DNA from 2 places in the Alteromonas sp. 4NH20-0056 genome. Region 2 is predicted to be linked to the other one. Evidence: predicted binding sites of a transcription regulator. Region 2 holds the regulator's gene; the other holds the start of a gene.

Region 1 (9,324 bases), on a different contig from region 2:
TCTGGCTTAGCTTGCACCGATTCAATTTTTTGTTGCAACCAGCGCTTTTGGTCAGTATCGGTGATGTGCATATACTCAGCACCAATCGACCCACAATACGTTCTGTTAAGGGACGTAAATAATTCGCCCAACGACATAGAATCTTTACCAATAGCGAAAGAACCAACGTTAAACACGCTGTCAAAATCGGATTCGGAAAGATTATGGTGAGAAAGCTCTAAATCGCGTACACGTGGTTGCTGCCACAAACCCAGCGGGTCGAGATTAGCATGTTGATGACCACGGAATCGAAACGCATTGATAAGCTGAAGTACCTTCACTTGCCTATCGTCTGAAACGCTTTCGCTATTTGCAGGTGCACTTGACATGCGGGCTGTAGGCCCTAACGCAGCAAGTTGTCTGAATTGATTTTTAATTGCAGTATGGTTCGACTCTAGTTCGACACCATCAACCTTAGGAAGATTATCAAAGATTTGACGCCAAGTATCGGACACGCTTTGCGGATCATCCAAATACGCTTCGTACAACTCTTCAACATAGGCAGCGTTGGCACCTGCCATGTGCGAGGAATCCCACCACGCTTTCATCACGCTTTCTTGCATTTAATTTGCCTTGCTACGTTTTAAAAAAATCTATTAACAATCAGATTGTATTATAAGGTTATTCTCGACATAACCAAGTGTTATAACAGCGATTACATAAAAAAATAGCCATCCCTATTGGATGGCTATTTAGAGCATCGCAATCTGTAACTTCAGAAGTTATCAGACTATAGTACTAAACAGCCCGTTGTAAAAGCATAGACTTGATTTGTCCAATTGCCTTTGTCGGGTTCAAACCTTTAGGGCAGACACTTACGCAGTTCATGATACCGTGGCAACGGAATACGCTGAATGCATCATCTAGTTCACCTAAACGTTCATCAGTCGCAGTATCACGACTGTCAATTAGGAAGCGATATGCATGTAGCAATCCAGCTGGGCCGATGAACTTGTCAGGATTCCACCAAAATGATGGGCATGACGTTGAACAACATGCACACAGAATACATTCATATAAACCGTCTAGCTTTGCGCGCTCTTCAGGAGACTGAAGATGCTCTCGCGCTGGCGGCTGCTTACCGTCATTAATTAAGAACGGCTTAATTTTTTCGTATTGCGTGTAGAACTGGGTCATGTCTACTACAAGGTCACGCACTACCGGCAGACCAGGAAGTGGACGAACAACAACCTTCCCTTTACCAAGCGCAGACAACGGTGTAATACAGGCTAGCCCGTTCTTACCGTTCATGTTTACGCCATCTGAACCACAAACCCCTTCGCGGCATGAACGACGGAACGACAACGTTGGGTCTTGTTCTTTAAGAGCAAGCAACGCATCGAGAACCATCATATCCTGACCTTCCTCTACTTCTAGAGTGTAGTCTTGCATGCGTGGTTTTGCATCAACATCTGGGTTATATCGGTATATCGAAAATTCTAATTGCATGATCGAAGCCTCTCTTAATATGAACGCGCTTTAGGAGGGAATGCCTCTCTAAGCTTCGGCGACATATTTACATCACGTTTAAGCATTTTTTCAGTTTTTGGATCGTAGACACTGTGGCATAACCAATTGTCATCATCACGATCTGGGAAGTCGAAGCGGCTATGTGCACCACGGCTCTCCGTTCTGAAATTCGCTGCTACTGCTGTGCTGTACGCGGTTTCCATTAGGTTATCAAGTTCTAAACATTCAATACGTTGAGTGTTGAAGTCAGAGCTCTTGTCATCAAGGCGGGCGCTCTGTAAGCGCTCTCGGATTTCACCGAGTTGCTTAAGACCTTCAGCCATTGCTTCACCTTCACGGAATACTGAGAAGTTGAGCTGCATGCATTCTTGCATGTCTTTTTTGATTTGGACAGGGTCTTCGCCCTTTCCTTTTTCTGAGTTTTCCCACCGGTTGAAGCGAGACATTGCCACTTCAAGGTCAGATTCAGAAGCATCACGTGTAGGCGCCATATCAGCAAGTGTTTTGCCAAGATGCAGGCCTGTTGCGCGACCGAATACAACTAAATCAAGTAATGAGTTACCGCCTAAGCGGTTTGCGCCGTGTACTGATACACATGCAATCTCACCACAAGCAAATAGCCCATTTACTACTTGGTCTTTGCCGTTTTCATCAACCGTCAAACACTGCCCGTCAACATTCGTTGGAATCCCACCCATCATGTAGTGGCAGGTTGGGATAACCGGAATAGGTTCTTTTACTGGGTCAACGTGAGCGAAGGTACGAGACAATTCAAGGATCCCTGGTAGGCGTGACTCAAGAACGTCTTTTCCTAGGTGATCAAGCTTAAGCTTTATGTGTGGTCCCCACGGACCATCGCAACCACGGCCTTCGCGGATCTCTGTCATCATTGAACGAGCAACAACGTCACGACCTGCTAAATCTTTAGCATTTGGCGCGTAGCGCTCCATGAAGCGTTCACCGTCTTTATTAAGAAGGTAACCACCCTCACCACGACAACCTTCTGTTACAAGCGTACCTGCACCAGCAATACCTGTTGGGTGGAATTGCCACATTTCCATATCTTGAACTGCAACGCCTGCGCGAAGTGCCATACCGACACCGTCACCGGTATTGATGTGCGCGTTGGTGGTAGAAGCAAATATACGACCTGCGCCACCAGTAGCCAGCACAACTGCGCGTGACTTAAAGTACACGACTTCACCAGACTCAATATCAATCGCCGTACAACCAACTACGTCGCCGTCTTGGTTCTTCACTAGATCTAGTGCATACCATTCTGAAAAGACTTTTGTTTTATTTTTTACATTTTGCTGATAAAGCAAATGTAGAAGCGCGTGACCAGTTCTGTCTGCCGCTGCTGCAGTACGTGCTGCTTGTTCGCCGCCGAAGTTTCTAGACTGACCACCGAATGGACGCTGATATACCTTGCCGTTTTCGAAACGCGAAAACGGTAGGCCCATGTTTTCCATTTCAATAATGGCTTCAGGACCTTCTTTACACATATATTCAATGGCGTCTTGGTCGCCAATGTAATCTGACCCCTTAACGGTGTCATACATATGCCATTCCCAGTTGTCCTCGTGTGAATTACCAAGTGCTACGGTAATACCACCCTGTGCTGACACAGTGTGTGAACGGGTAGGAAATACTTTGGATAACAGTGCACATGATTTACCAGATTGTGAAATCTGTAGAGCGGCACGCATACCTGCGCCGCCAGCGCCAATTACTACTGCATCAAACTCGTGAACGGGTAAACTCATTTTACACTCCCCACAATACAAATAGACCAACAGCGACGTAGCCAAACGCGATAATGTTTAGTACGTATTGCAGTGTTGCACGAAGACCCGTTGATTTTATATAGTCCGTTAGTACTTGCCATAGGCCGATACGAACGTGGATCATGATTGCAACAAGTGCTGCTAGTGTGAAAACTTTCATAGCTAAGCCAGAAAATAATCCTCGCCATTCAATAAACGTAAGATTATCAGTGGTTATAAAGAACCACGCCATGAAAACCGAGTACGCGAAAATGATTGCTGCTGTAGCGCGAAGTGATACATAGTCTTGTACACCGTCGCGTCTAATGCTTGCTTGGTTGGTTACCATAATGCAACTCCCAATACTACGGTCAGTACGATCCAAAGTGCGATAATTGCTTTTGCACTTAAGTTACCTGACTCTAATTCTTCCCAGTGACCTAAGTCCATAACAACATGTCTTAGGCCGCCTAGAATATGATATGTCAGCGCTGAAGCTGTGCCAATTGCGACAAATTTCCCAAGGAAACCGTTCATGATGCTTTGTACGTCTGCGAACCCTTCTGGCGATGAGATAGAAACTGCCCATGCCCCAATAACGAAAAGTAACGCAAAAAACATCGCAACACCGGTTACACGATGGAGAATTGACGAAATAGCAGAGGGCGGAAATTTAATAGTATTGAGTTCTAAATTTACTGGTCTTTGCTTTTTCACAATGTATGCCTGTTTAATCCGTAGGGATAATGAATCACCCGCATTTATTATGTCCTGAGCGAGTTAATTCGTTTATTACCTGTTAATTGCCTCATCCATTGAGTTGTTAACAATTTGTGAATTATTCTTTAATGCCGTTAACAGAATAATTATTCCGTTTTTTAAGCACCGCCGAGTATATCTAGCACATTATATAATTACAATTTTTTGTGCTGTTGTAAGACTTTAGTCTGTCTTTACGTTTAATTCATAACGTTCAGACAAAAAATGAGATCAAAAATGAACTCAAATGCCCTTTGTGACAGTATTTATCAACACGAAAAGTGTAGCAGCACTCGTAGTTTATGACTACGGCTTTGCTAGATAAGTTACGTGCTTTTAATTTTATACGTATAAACTTTATGCAGCTTTATCACAATTTATGTCGTTGGCTGCTAATATTAATGTAAATTGACAGTTTACCTTTTACGAAAACACAATGATAATTGCTAGGTATTGGGATTATCCCCTTAATCTAGCGTACGTTTTTTACACATCAACAACGTTTATCACGTAAGATAATTTAGAATATTTATTGCACATATATGCAATTAAATTGACTTTTATGTGTGAAATAAAGTAAAACTACGCCACTTTTCCCAACGAAGCGGACATTTTCGTTCGTTTTCGCTGCAGACAGAACCATTCTGAGGAGAGCACTATATGGCAGATCAGAAAGCCATTCTTAAGGCCGGCGGTAAGGAAATTGAGCTTCCTATATTGTCTGGCACAGAAGGACAGGACGTAATTGACGTTCGCACGCTTGGACAGCACGGTTATTTCACCTATGACCCAGGTTTTATGGCGACTGGATCTTGCGAATCAGCAATCACTTATATCGATGGAGCAGCCGGTGTGCTTTTGCATCGCGGGTTCCCTATCGAAGAGCTTGCGCGTGATGCTGACTACCTTGAAGTGTGTCACATGCTTTTACACGGACACGCGCCGTCTAAAGCTGAATATGAAGAATTTAAAGCAACGATAACGCGCCACACTATGGTCCACGAACAAATTAATATGTTCTTCCATGGTTTCCGTAACGATGCGCACCCAATGGCGATGCTTTGCGGCACGGTGGGTGCAATGTCATCGTTCTATCACAGTGATTTAGACGTTTCTAACGAAGAACAACGTGTTCGAAGTGCACATCGTCTTATCGCAAAAATGCCTACGCTTGTTGCGATGTGTTACAAATATAACATCGGCCAACCGTTCGTGTATCCACGTAACGATTTAAGCTACGCTGCTAACTTCTTAAATATGATGTTCTCAGTCCCTGCTGAAGAATATCAAATTAGCCCAGCCGTTGAACGCGCTATGGACCGTATCTTTACGCTTCACGCAGACCACGAGCAAAATGCTTCAACATCAACGGTTCGTTTAGCTGGCTCTTCAGGTGCTAACCCTTACGCGTGTATCGCTGCTGGTGTTGCATCACTTTGGGGTCCTGCTCACGGCGGTGCTAACGAAGCGTGTTTAAACATGCTTGAAGAAATTGGTACTGTTGACCGCATTCCTGAGTTTATTGCGCGCGCTAAAGACAAGGCTGATCCGTTCCGCCTAATGGGCTTTGGTCACCGTGTTTATAAGAATCACGACCCTCGCGCAACCGTAATGCGTGAAAGCTGTCATGAAGTATTAAGTGAACTTAATGTAAAAGATCCATTGCTAGAAGTGGCGATGGAGCTAGAAAAAATTGCATTAAGCGACCCATACTTTGCTGAGAAGAAATTGTTCCCTAACGTTGATTTCTACTCAGGTATCGTCCTTAAAGCTATCGGTATTCCGACAAACATGTTCACGTGTATCTTTGCACTGTCTCGCACAGTAGGTTGGATATCACATTGGCATGAAATGATGAGTGATCCTAAGCAAAAAATTGGGCGCCCTCGTCAGCTTTATACCGGAAGCAGCCAAAGAAAGTATACCCCAATAAAGTAAATATACCTTTTATTGAAGGTACAAGAACGTACATTCTGCCTTGGCATTATGTACGTTTTTTTTTGATTAAAATTTATTTATGGAACTACTGATCACCTCATAATAGCGTCATTAATACTAATTACTTACACGTATTTCAAAGCGCTTCTTTGTTTAACAGGCTATACTTTTAGTTATTACCAGCATGGAGTGCTTTTGTCTTACTCGTAAGAACCTCAAAACGTGTTTGATAAGGTGGGAATAAAAGATAATGCCGCTAAGCGTAGATACTAAACAAGCGTTCTACCATTCAGTCCAGCCTGACGATATTTGTAACCTATTAATAATCGACGGTGATGCGCATTCAGCGATGTCGCTATCGGTTCGTATGGGAAACATTGAAAATACTGTCCCTCACGTTTTCATCACTACCGTAGACACCATATCAAAAGCGACAGAAGCTATAAGCAATATGGGTAAGCGTGGAATGATTTTGCTCGATGCGTCTGCCTATTCGCCACCCTCACTAATCGCATTGTTTGATAGCATTGAATCAAGCAAAGCGCACTGTGCTACTCGTTTTATTCTTATTAATAATGACGTGGAAGGTTCGGCCGTTGAATTGAAACCTCATAGCACCCCTCCGCTTAACGAACTAGTCGACGAATACTGGGTAATGCGTACGCTTTCTCAAGAAATGTTAAATACCCTAGTATTAGGTAACTTACAGAAATTGAAGGTCAAGAATACGGGTGAACAGCATCCGACGGCGCCCAGTTCTGATTATATTTCCACGCTTGAGCGCCGACTTGTGAGAGAAAAGAATTTACGCCTTAGTGCACAAACGCAACTGAATGACTATGCGAGAAAGTCTTATATTGCGAGTACCGATTTAAGGCAAACGGTTGAGAAGTTGCATGATAAGCAACAAGAAATAGAGTTTTTTCTTCAATCTGCAAAACAGCTTAAAAGTGGAAAAGGCGGCCTAGAGTTAGTCAATAGTTTCTTAAGTATCTGTGTTGAGTTTATTTCTGCAGAGGGCGGTGCATGTTTTTTTACCCACTCGGGAAGCCTTGGCCAACATGGATTAATGTTCAAGCGTAATACCGCATTCAACTTCAAAGCTATCGTAGAAGAGTACCTGCCATCCTACACTACACATATTTTAGATTCATGGTCAGTCCAAGAAGTATCAGCGCACTTCAACGGAGTGACCACCTGGTTTATTGCAACCAACTTTCGGCACACAGACAACTCTATCGGCTGGCTTTGTTTTGTTGTCAAAACACCACAGATTAGTGAGCAGAAGCTCTATATTCTTGACTCGTACTTAGACCAACTTCGCTTAAGTATCGCTCAACATCAGGAAATAGCGATTCAGGCAAAAAAACTTGAAAATGGTAAATTGGAAGCAGAGTTAGCTGACACCAAAAAACAACTACTCATCGCCGATAGGATGTCATCACTGGGCTTTTTATCCAGCGGTGTCGCGCATGAAATTAATAATCCCTTGGCGTTTCTTGTAGGAAACAACCGGTACTTGAAAAAGACGATTATGTCCGGCATTGAACAATTACAAGCAATTCGCGAAGCCTCCTCGCTGGAAGAAACGCTAGACAGCATAGGCAGCTTAGATTTACTGAGAATTCAACATGAATTACTTGAAGTTTTCGACGATAACGAACACGGTCTTACAAGACTTAGCGCCATAAGTAAAAACTTACGACAATTTATACGAACGAATGATGAAGGGTTTACGGCGTTAGATGTAATACAGTGCGTACAACGGTCTGTGAAAATTGCGTCAATGTCCAAGAAAACCATGGTATCCGTTTCTAACGAACTGCGTGCCGATAAGGCAATAGTTTATGGCAACGAAGGAGAGATTGAACAGGTTTTACTCAACATCATCATTAATGCTATTCAATCCATCGCGAAAGATGGCGAAGTTACCGTTGTTATTAATGAAAACAACGATGATATTATTATTGACATAAAAGACAACGGATGTGGTATTGCCGAGGAAAATCTCACTAAAATATTTTCGCCCTTTTTTACGTTAAAAAAAGGGAGCGAAGGCACAGGCCTAGGGTTAGGTATCTCAAAAACAATAATAGACGCCCACAATGGCTCGATAGCCGTTGATTCTGAGCTGGGCATCGGCACCACATTCACAATAACACTACCTAAGCATAACGACACTGCTATTACTAATCGATTCAGTAGCAATTGATATCCAACCGTCAGTATTGTTCGGTTTCAATAGGCTATGCACGTAGAAGCAGTCCGTCGTGTGAGCGTTTCCCTACTTTTTTATTGCACCTCACACTCGGTTCGTTAGATAAAACGGTAGTCTAAGCGGCATAATCTCAGCGTATATACACTTTGCTGGTCGTTTACGGTATCATATGTCTATGATCGCGCTTATTTTTTTATAGGAATGCACTATGCCTTATTCTGCAGTAATGCTCGGCCTAGCAGGCTTAATACCATTTGTTTTTATGCCGGCCGCTTACCTGTTTAATGTGTTAACGCTGTCAGAAAGTGCTCTTTATTTTATTCAGTATTCTGCCGTATTACTGTCATTTTTCGGTGGTATTCATTGGTGGGATGCGATGCTGAAACAAAACTACTCTGTTCAAATGTATGTGGCGATGCTGCCTACGATCATCGGTTGGTTATGTTTAGTTTTCAGTCACCATTCAGAAGTGATTGGCGTACTTTCATTGACCTACTTGGCCGTATTAATGTACGACAAATTCACCTTAGTGTTACCTAAAGGTGAAATTATAAGTTACATAAGCCTCAGAATTATGCTGACTACCGTCGTAGTAATGAGTCACGCGTGGATGATTTACTTAGTGACATAACACCCCTTAATAGGTGTATAAAAAATGCAGCTCATTGCTGCATTTTTTTATGGTTAACCGTTGCTTCTCGCCGTTAGGTCAAAACACCTGCCTGGTAGTCTTTTATTGCTTCCATTATTTCTTGTTCGGTATTCATCACAAACGGGCCGTATTGCGCCACAGGCTCATTCAATGGCTTACCAGCAACAACAATAAACCGACACGCTTCGTTAGCTGTTGCAACTAACGATTCGCCCTCACTGAATACGCCAAGTTCTCCTGATGCTAACCGTTCGCCACCATTGTCTATACTGCCTTGGTAAACATATACAAATGCGGTGTTGTGTATAGCCAGTTGATGTGAGAAGACCGCGCCTTGTGTAGACAGGTGAACATCAAAAAATGTGGAATCAACAGCATCTGTCTTTACTGGCCCAACGTGTCCCTCGTACTCTCCCGCTAGCACGCGAACCGTAATATTATCTCTTTCTATAACGGTGACGTCCTGTGGCTTTATGTCCTGA
Region 2 (9,324 bases):
GATCATAAAGACCATACATGTAATTTTCGTCGTATCTTGCATGGCACTTTTTAGTACGAGCTTTGTAAGTTTACGCTGCGTAAGCGCTAAAACTACAGCGCCCATCGCACCGACACCGGCCGCTTCCGTGGGTGTTGCATACCCACTAAGTATCGACCCTAATACCAGTAAAATGAGTACAAGCGGCGGAACAAGAGCATGCAGTAACGACGGCGTATCCCCCTTATTTTCTTCAGAAAGAGCAGCCTGTATATCAGAGTGAGTGCTCACTCCTTTCATATTTGAAATATTACTAAGGAAGACAACGTAGATAAGATAAAGCACAACAAGTAGTAGGCCTGGAAGTAGTGCCCCGACAAACAAATCGCCAACAGATACCGAGTCAGGAGAGAAAATCCCCATCGATAACTGCGCTTTTTGGTAAGCACTTGATAGTACATCGCCAAGCAATACGAGAGCGATGGAAGGCGGAATGATTTGCCCAAGTGTCCCCGTGGCGCAAATAGTGCCAGTGGCAAATGAAGGGCTATAACCACGATTGAGCATCGCGGGTAAAGACAATAGCCCCATTGTCACCACGGTAGCGCCCACAATGCCGGTGCTTGCCGCCAATAACATGCCCACTATAACTACTGATACGGCCATTCCTGACTGGTATCGCCCCATTAACGACGACATGGCAAGCAGCAGGTTCTCAGCTACTTTCGACTTTTCTAGCACCACCCCCATAAAAACAAAGAGCGGGACAGCAATCAGGGTTTGATTAGTAAGAATACCGTAAAAGCGACTGGGTAACGCATTAAGATAGCTGGGGTCAAATGCACCGACAACATAGCCTATTCCTGCAAAAATCAACGATGTACCCGCTAAGGTGAATGCCACTGGGAAACCAAACATGAGTGCGCCACACACACATAGGAAAAGAACAATTGCCATCCATTCCATTAGCGCTGCGCTCCGTGCTTAATGGTATGCAGGTTGCGCACGATATCAGATACACCTTGTAGCAGCAGTTGCACCGACATAACAATAATCAGTGATTTAAGAATGAACACTAATGGAAGTCCACCGGCCTCTTTTGACCCTTCAAGCAAACGCCATGACTCGCTTACGTAAGAGAAACTGTAAATAATGACAACGATGGTCAACGGCATAAGAAACAGCACTGTACCCGCCACGTTCACCCACGCTTTTCGAGCAACCGACCAGTTTCGGTACAACACATCAACCCTTACGTGTCCGTCCGCGCGCAGCGTGTAGGCCATACCCAACATAAACACTATACTGTGGAGATACATTACCGACTCTTGAAGTGCTATCCAGCCGCTATTAAACCCATAGCGCAGCACAACAATAGAAAAAGTCACGATAACCATCAGTAGTGTAGCCGTACTGACTACACCAAAGATGAACGCGTTGCACTTATCAATAACCGAAAGCGGCATCTGATGCATTGATGTTGGAGATTCATTACTACTGGCAAGCGCCATACTGACGATCCACCCACTTTACTTAACAGTTTTTTTACATAACGCTAGAGTAATGAGTTTCTATTTGTTTGCCAATGCTTTGCGCAAAAAATTAGTGAGTTGAAGAAACAAGATAACATTTATTGTTTTAATGAGGCGAGAAGCCATGAAAGCAGGTAATGATGCGAGAGAAGACGACAAATAAAACAAGTAAGCAGGTAACCCTGCTTACTTGCATGACGATGAATTAACCCAGTATATCTAGCAATTCAACATCGAAAATTAGCGTGCTGTAAGGAGCAATGGCCGCGCCTGCACCCTGTTCGCCGTATGCAAGGTCATGTGGTACGTATATACGCAATTTACCACCAACTTTCATAAGCTGAAGCGCTTCAGTCCAACCTTTGATAACGCCACCAACTGGGAACTCAGCTGGCTGTCCGCGCTCGTAAGAGCTGTCAAACGTTGTGCCATTAATCAATGTACCGTGGTAATGAACACGCACTGTGCTAGCAGGAACAGGCGTTTCACCGTCACCTTCTGCAAGTACTTCATATTGTAAGCCAGACTCAGTTACGCTTACTTCGTCACGCTTTGCGTTATCTTCAAGGAATACCTTACCTTCTTCGATAACCGCTTTGCTTGCTTCTTCTTTTTCAGCTTGCATACGGTTATGGATCTCACCAAATGCATCGCGAAGTGTGTCGTTATCCACTTGAGGTGCAGAACCTGAAAACGCATCTTTTAAACCGGCAACTACCGCATCAATGGCTAATCCATCAAAAGGATTTGATTGTAGTTGTTGACCCATTTGAAAACCAATGCCGTAACTCGCTTGGGTTTCTACCGTATTGAATGTATCAGTCACAAGAACTCCTGAAAGTAAATTACAAATGCAGTACAAATTTCAAACAAATCGCATTTTTCGATTTTGTTTCTGCATTTTCCGGTGCAGGAGTGTATCACACCAGAAAAAATCTTGCTTTGCGCAATGGTCGACAGGCCCTTAAAGTACCAAATTATTGTAAATTATAACTGAAAGTGGTTAGACAAGCTGCTCATGACGCAGTATGGTTAAGGCCATATATTTAGGAGGATAGCATGCAAACACATCACGATGCTGAACTAAAAGATACCGTCCGGTACCTTGGAAAGACCCTTGGTGAAACTATTCAAAACCAATTGGGTGATGAATGGCTAGAAAAGATTGAAAAAATCAGAAAAGACGGCCGCGCGTCGTATCAAGGCGATATCTCTTGCAGTGAAGAACTGAAAGAAACTTTCAAAACAATGTCGGACGACGACTTGCTTACCGTAGGTCGTGCTTTTGCTCAATTTCTAAATTTAGGCAATATTGCCGAGCAAGAATATACCAGCGCAATGAATGTCGACGCGTCAATTGATACGCTCTTTGAACATTTAGACAAAGCTGAACTTACTGCCGAGAAAGTACAAGAAGCCGTAGGTAAACTAAATATTGATCTTGTTCTTACCGCTCACCCAACAGAAGTTACGCGACGTACGCTGATCCACAAGCATAAAGAGCTTGCTAACTGCCTTCAGTCGGTGCATCAAGAATCACTTAACGATGTTGAGCGCATGAAAGTGGAAACACGCATTGCCGACCTTATTGCGCAGGCATGGCACACAGAAGAAATTCGTTCAGTGCGCCCTACTCCGGTTGATGAAGCACGCTGGGGATTCTCAGTAATAGAAAACTCGTTGTGGGAAGCAGTACCGGATTTTCTAAGAGAACTTGATGGCCGTTTAAACCAAGATTACGACATCTCGCTTCCACTTGATGCATCACCAGTACAATTTAGCTCTTGGATGGGCGGCGATCGCGATGGTAATCCGTTCGTAACGTCAACAGTAACCGAACAAGTACTATTGCTTGCGCGTAAACGTGCCGCTAAGTTATTCGCTATCGACCTAGACCGCCTTCAAGTAGAGCTGTCAATGTACGATTGTAACGACGCCCTTCGCGAAAAAGTAGGTGATGCAAATGAACCGTACCGTGCACTGTTGCGTCCGTTGGTGGAACGTTTTGTTGCAACGCGAGATGGCATTGCCGACTATTTAGCAGGTAACAGCCCTGACACTTCAAACTGGATAGAAAGCAACGAAGAACTAATTGATGCACTGTTGCTATGCCATCAATCACTTATCGATTGTGGTATGCAGGTTGTCGCGAACGGCTTGTTACTTGACACCATTCGTCGCGCTAATGTATTCGGTATTCATCTTCTTCGATTAGACGTACGCCAAGACTCTGAACGCCACTCTGATGTGTTTAGCGAACTGACTCGTTATTTAGGCTTGGGCGACTACGCTCAGTGGAGCGAAGCGGATAAACAAGCATTCTTGCTTCGGGAGCTGGGCTCAAAACGTCCGCTTTTCCCTGCGCAATGGGATGCATCAGACGATGTAAAAGAAGTACTTAATACGTGTAAGGTAGTTGCCAAACACAGTAAACATGGCTTTGGCATTTATATTATCTCAATGGCAAGTGAGCCATCTGATGTATTGGCCGTTCAGTTATTATTGAAAGAAAGTGGTGTTGATTGGCCTATGCCAGTAGCACCGCTTTTTGAAACGCTAGACGATTTAAATAACTCACCAGACGTAATGCGTAAGTTACTCTCTATCGACTGGTATCGTGGTTATGTGAAAGGCCGTCAATTCGTCATGATTGGCTATTCTGACTCTGCGAAAGATGCAGGCGCACTAGCAGCTGGCTGGGCACAATACCAATCGCAAGAGGCATTGGTTGCGATCGCAGAAGAATACGATGTATCGCTAACCCTTTTCCACGGCCGGGGCGGTACAATCGGTCGTGGTGGCTTACCTGCACACGCAGCTATCTACTCACAGCCTCCTGGTTCGTTAGAAGGTGGGTTCCGTGTCACAGAACAAGGTGAAACTATTCGCTATAAGTTCGGTATGCCGAAATTAGCGAAACGCAGTTTGGGTATTTATGCCAGTGCTATTATTGAAGCCATGTTGTTCCCACCGCCAGCACCAAAACAAGAGTGGCGAGAACTTATCACCACTATGGCGGGCCAAGGACGCGATAACTATCGTGCTACCGTGCGCCACGATGAAGAGTTTGTACCTTATTTCCGCGTTGCTACGCCAGAGCAAGAATTGGGCAAACTGCCACTAGGTAGCCGTCCTGCGAAGCGTAAACCACAAGGTGGTATTGAAAGTTTACGTGCGATTCCATGGATTTTCGCATGGGCACAAACGCGCCTAGTACTGCCAAGTTGGTTAGGAGTAATGCGCGCGATAGACAGCGTGAAAACGCCGGAAAACGAAAAAGTAGTTAACGAAATGTTCAGTGAATGGCCGTTCTACCGCTCTCGTCTATCAATGCTAGACATGGTGTTTCACAAGGCTGACCCGCGCATCAGTGAAGCCTACGACGAGCGCCTTGTACCTAAAGAGCTTAAACACTTCGGTGAAGCACTTCGTAGCGAGCTTAAAGAAAGTATTTCATCGCTACTTGCTATTACTGGTGACGACGACATTATGAAGAACGACCCGCAAGGTAGAGAGTCGATGGAGATACGCGCAGCGTACCTGCAGCCCCTTCACTATCTTCAGATTGAACTTCTTGACCGTATCCGTAAAGCCGGTGACGATGCACAGAACACAAGCTTAGAGCGTGCTATGATGGTAACCATCACGGGTATTGCAACCGGTATGCGTAACACGGGCTAATAAACCATTGTTAGTGTAAACAAAGACCCGCGTTCAACGCGGGTTTTTTTATACCCCATTTTCGCAACCGCTCTATTAGGCCATCTGCCTATTAAAGTGGCACGCTTTTAACCGACTGTTTTGTTCGCAACGCTGTTAATCCACTCTCTAGGGACAGTTACCATCTAGTATTACTCACTATATTGTTAAGCCTATAGTAACAGGCGTTCTCTCTTTCACTAGCGCACAAGGGTGCCGTGGCAAAGCGTATATGGATGTAACAAAAAAAAGGCTGGATACGTAAGGTCGTACAGACTGTCTGCGGCAGTGATGCTGCAGCCAAGTCTCCATAGATGGAGTCTCGGCGTGTCTGTAATGGCCTTACGTATCCAGCCTTTATTCAGCGGGTGCAATGCACCCGCCAACAGCCTAATTAGCCGTTTACGAAATCAACACCTAGCTTGATGTCGCCACGTAGGCCTTCAAGCATGTCGTTTTTCGCTTTTTCTTCAAATGCGCTTAGCTCACCGTATGGCAAGATTTCTTCAACACCGTTTGCGCCAAGGCGAACTGGGTGTGCGAAGAATGCAGCGTCGTCGCTGTCGTCAGTTTGTACGTAAGTGTACTCAACCACGTTCTCGCCTTGCATTGCTGCAACTAAAGATAGACAGAAACGTGCAGCTGCTTGACCCATAGAAAGAGTTGCAGAGCCGCCGCCAGCTTTCGCTTCAACAACTTCAGTACCCGCGTTTTGGATACGAGTAGTCAGGCTTGCGACTTCTTCGTCAGTAAACTCAACACCTTCAACTTGTGAAAGAAGAGGAAGAATAGTCGTACCAGAGTGACCACCGATTACCGGTACGTGCACAGAAGATACATCTACACCCTTAAGTTCGGCAACAAAGGTTTCAGCGCGGATTACGTCAAGCGTTGTCACACCGAAAAGTTTGTTTTTATTGTAAACGCCTTTTGCTTTTAGCGTTTCTGCAGCGATAGCAACAGTAGTATTAACTGGGTTGGTGATGATTCCAACACACGCATCAGGGCAATTGTCAGCAACACCTTCGATTAGGTTTTTAACAATACCTGCGTTGATGTTGAATAGATCTGAACGATCCATACCTGGCTTACGCGGTACACCAGCAGGAATAAGAACAACGTCACATCCTGTTAATGCATCAGCAAGGTCATCTTTACCGTGACCGGTTACTTTTACCGCAGTGGGGATGTGGCTCAAATCAACAGCAACACCTGGAACAACTGGCGCTACATCATAAAGCGCTAATTCTGAACCTGCTGGCAATTGTGTTTTCAACAACAAAGACAGCGCTTGACCAATACCACCTGCAGCACCTAACACGGCTACTTTCATACCATTTCTCCTATGGGATTACTCACGTATTTAAACGGAACGTCACACTAATGCAACGCGTGGGAAAACTCAATCACCGGATAGTCTTATTGACGTTATTTATGATGATTTTTACACGATATTCATTATAATGAATGTTTATGCAAGCAAAATGCGTAAAGTCTTCTAAAAGACAGCATTTACACTGCTTACTATTATACCCTAACAATAGAAAAAGAGCGCTAATGGCAAACGTAAAACAAGAACAACTCATTAAAGCTTTTAAAGAAATACTCAAAGCAGAAAGCTATGGTTCACAAGGCGAAATTGTTGAAGCGCTAAAAACGCAAGGTTTTGACAACATTAGCCAGTCTAAAATATCACGAATGCTAAGTAAGTTCGGCGCAGTGCGCACGCGAAACGCGCGGGGCGACATGGTGTATTGTTTGCCACCAGAGCTAGGCATGCCCACCGCGAAGAGCCCTCTTAAGCAGTTGGTTCTCGACATTGTTCACAATAATGTGATGGTAATCATAAGAACAAGCCCCGGTGCTGCTCAGCTGATTGCTCGTTTACTCGATTCACTGAGTAAGAAAGACGGCGTATTAGGTACAATAGCAGGCGATGACACAATATTTATTGCCCCTGCTGATGTATCAAATATCGAAGAACTACGACAGCGTGTTGAAGACCTGTTCGAAAACGTTTAATCAACGCTATTTAGGACTTGTCATACAAATAAAAAAAGCCGCATTGAATGCGGCTTTTTTGTCATTAAACACCAGGTTTACGCTAGCAATTTAATAAGTGCATCAGCGGCAGGTTTTGACGATGGTGGGTTTTGTCCCGTCACTAATAACCCATCGCTACATACTTTTACCGCGAAGTCGTCGGCGCTTTCATAATTTCCGCCCTTTTTTACCAATTCATCTTCGACAAGATATGGCACAACTTTCGTAAGTTCCATTGCTGCTTCTTCGCTGTTAGAAAACCCCGTTACCGACTTTCCTTTCACCAGATGTTCGCCATTTGGTAGCTTTACGTCTTTAAGCACAATGGGCGCGTGACATACCGCACCAACAGGTTTGTTGGCCGCAATCATTGCCTCAATCAGTGCAATAGAATGCGCATTGTCTGACAAGTCCCACAGCGGGCCATGGCCTCCGGGATAGAACACTGCGTCAAATTCTTCTTCGCGGACGTCTTCAAGCGGAATAGTCGATGAGACAGCACTGCGTGCAACTTCGTCCTTACTGTAACGCTTCGCGTCTTCGGTCATCGCGTCATCAGTGAGGCTGTTGGGGTCAATAGGTACTTGGCCGCCCATCGTCGATGCTAGTGTTATTGTATAACCTGCATCTTTGAACGCGTAATACGGTGCAGCAAACTCTTCTAGCCACATACCTGTTTTGTTTCCCGTGTTGCCCATAATCTCGTGTGATGTCATTACCATTAACATACGCTTAGACATTTTATCCTCCTTGGATTTATTGCTAGTAGTGTTAATGGGTTCGTGTGAAACAGGGAATAAGATCAGAAAGTCATGAAGTTAAATAAAAACGGGGACGTAATTTAATAAAGGTCAAAAAAAATGCCACCTCCCTTTCGGGAAGTGGCATTTATTATATTACGCTATGTTTCGTGTAGCTAACTACGCTTAGAAGCGGTAGTTAATACCTACACGGATTTCCCATAATGAAGGACCGCGTACTAAGCTCTGCTCAGGTCGAGAGAAGTCACTGTAAACGAACTGACCTGCGTCATTTACGCTTGCAGTAATAACTTCATCACCACCGAATGAGCCTTGACGGAAGTCACCCCATTGGTCGTTGATTAAGTTAGTTAAGTTCTCGATTACAAAGAACGCGCTAGCGCTATGACCTTCGTAGAAGCCTGGTAGCTCTTGAGAGATACGTACGTCAGCTTTAAACCACCAATCAGCACTTTCGCTGTTACGCGCAAGGATTTCGCCACGCTCAAAACCGTTTGCATCTACCCAACGGTTAAATGCAGTTTCAGTTGACTCGTCAGCGAAAACAACGTTTGGATCGTTTACTTCAGGAATGTAAACAAGTTGACGACCGTCGATACCATCCCATGGGAACGGGTCAGCTAAGTCACGGTCTGTGCTGAATACATACGAGTAAGGCTTACCTTCGTTAGCTGTTGCAAACAAGTTGAAACGTGTTTGGTAGCCGTCAAAGAACTCAGCAGTGTAACCTAGTGAGAAGTTAAAACGGTTGCCAACAGCATAGTCAGATGTAGCAGGTGTTGGGTTGTTAGGATCGCTAGTCGCGAAGTTCGCGTAGTTAGAGAACGCTACCGCACTTGTCATTGGGTTAGCATCTTCTGCATCAACATAAGCATAAGATAGCGCAGCATCAAAGCCATTATCCCAATCTTTACTCACACCAACAGAGAATACAACCGAGCTACCATCACCTTGAGTAACATTACCTAGGATGAAGTCAGACGTTTCGCGACGTGGGTTAAGAATGTCATAAGCCGTACGGCCGTCAAACAATGTTGCACCGTTATCTACAATGTTCGCATCACGAACGATTGCAGAATCTTGGCGATCTGTATAGATCACGTCAGCGTTAATAACATACTCACCTGGGGCAATATAAGTTGCACCGAACGCATACTTCCACTCTGACGGAATTTCAAAGTCAGGTGCCGTTGCGTTAGTGTTTCCATCGCCATCAGTTAGGCTTGTACCCGCAACTTCGTCAAACAATGCTTGAGGTACGTTGTAGATAGGGTTGCCTTCGCCAGTAAGTGCTAGGTCGAACAATGACG

Evidence for each region. The regulator ArgR, encoded in region 2, controls arginine synthesis, uptake and breakdown. The targets are predictions, from matches to a motif close to ANTGAATANNTATTCANT.
Region 1: the regulator ArgR is predicted to act here: its motif matches at 4,566-4,583, upstream of AC27EZ_RS11180 (citrate synthase).

Annotation. Positions count from the first base shown of each region.
Region 1 covers NZ_BAAJLS010000005.1:147,889-157,212, reverse strand. The annotation lists gene sucA (2-oxoglutarate dehydrogenase E1 component) at 1-602, opposite strand, end outside; gene AC27EZ_RS11200 (succinate dehydrogenase iron-sulfur subunit) at 778-1,488, opposite strand; gene sdhA (succinate dehydrogenase flavoprotein subunit) at 1,503-3,275, opposite strand; gene sdhD (succinate dehydrogenase, hydrophobic membrane anchor protein) at 3,277-3,624, opposite strand; gene sdhC (succinate dehydrogenase, cytochrome b556 subunit) at 3,618-3,992, opposite strand; gene AC27EZ_RS11180 (citrate synthase) at 4,695-5,972, shown strand; gene AC27EZ_RS11175 (sensor histidine kinase) at 6,223-8,184, shown strand; gene AC27EZ_RS11170 (DUF3429 domain-containing protein) at 8,399-8,821, shown strand; gene AC27EZ_RS11165 (pirin family protein) at 8,895-9,324, opposite strand, start outside.
Region 2 covers NZ_BAAJLS010000011.1:32,257-41,580, reverse strand. The annotation lists gene AC27EZ_RS15855 (TRAP transporter large permease) at 1-945, opposite strand, end outside; gene AC27EZ_RS15850 (TRAP transporter small permease subunit) at 945-1,490, opposite strand; gene bamJ (BamJ family beta-barrel-assembly machinery protein) at 1,717-2,337, opposite strand; gene ppc (phosphoenolpyruvate carboxylase) at 2,571-5,192, shown strand; gene mdh (malate dehydrogenase) at 5,605-6,543, opposite strand; gene argR (transcriptional regulator ArgR) at 6,768-7,232, shown strand; gene AC27EZ_RS15825 (type 1 glutamine amidotransferase domain-containing protein) at 7,310-7,993, opposite strand; gene AC27EZ_RS15820 (TonB-dependent receptor) at 8,180-9,324, opposite strand, start outside.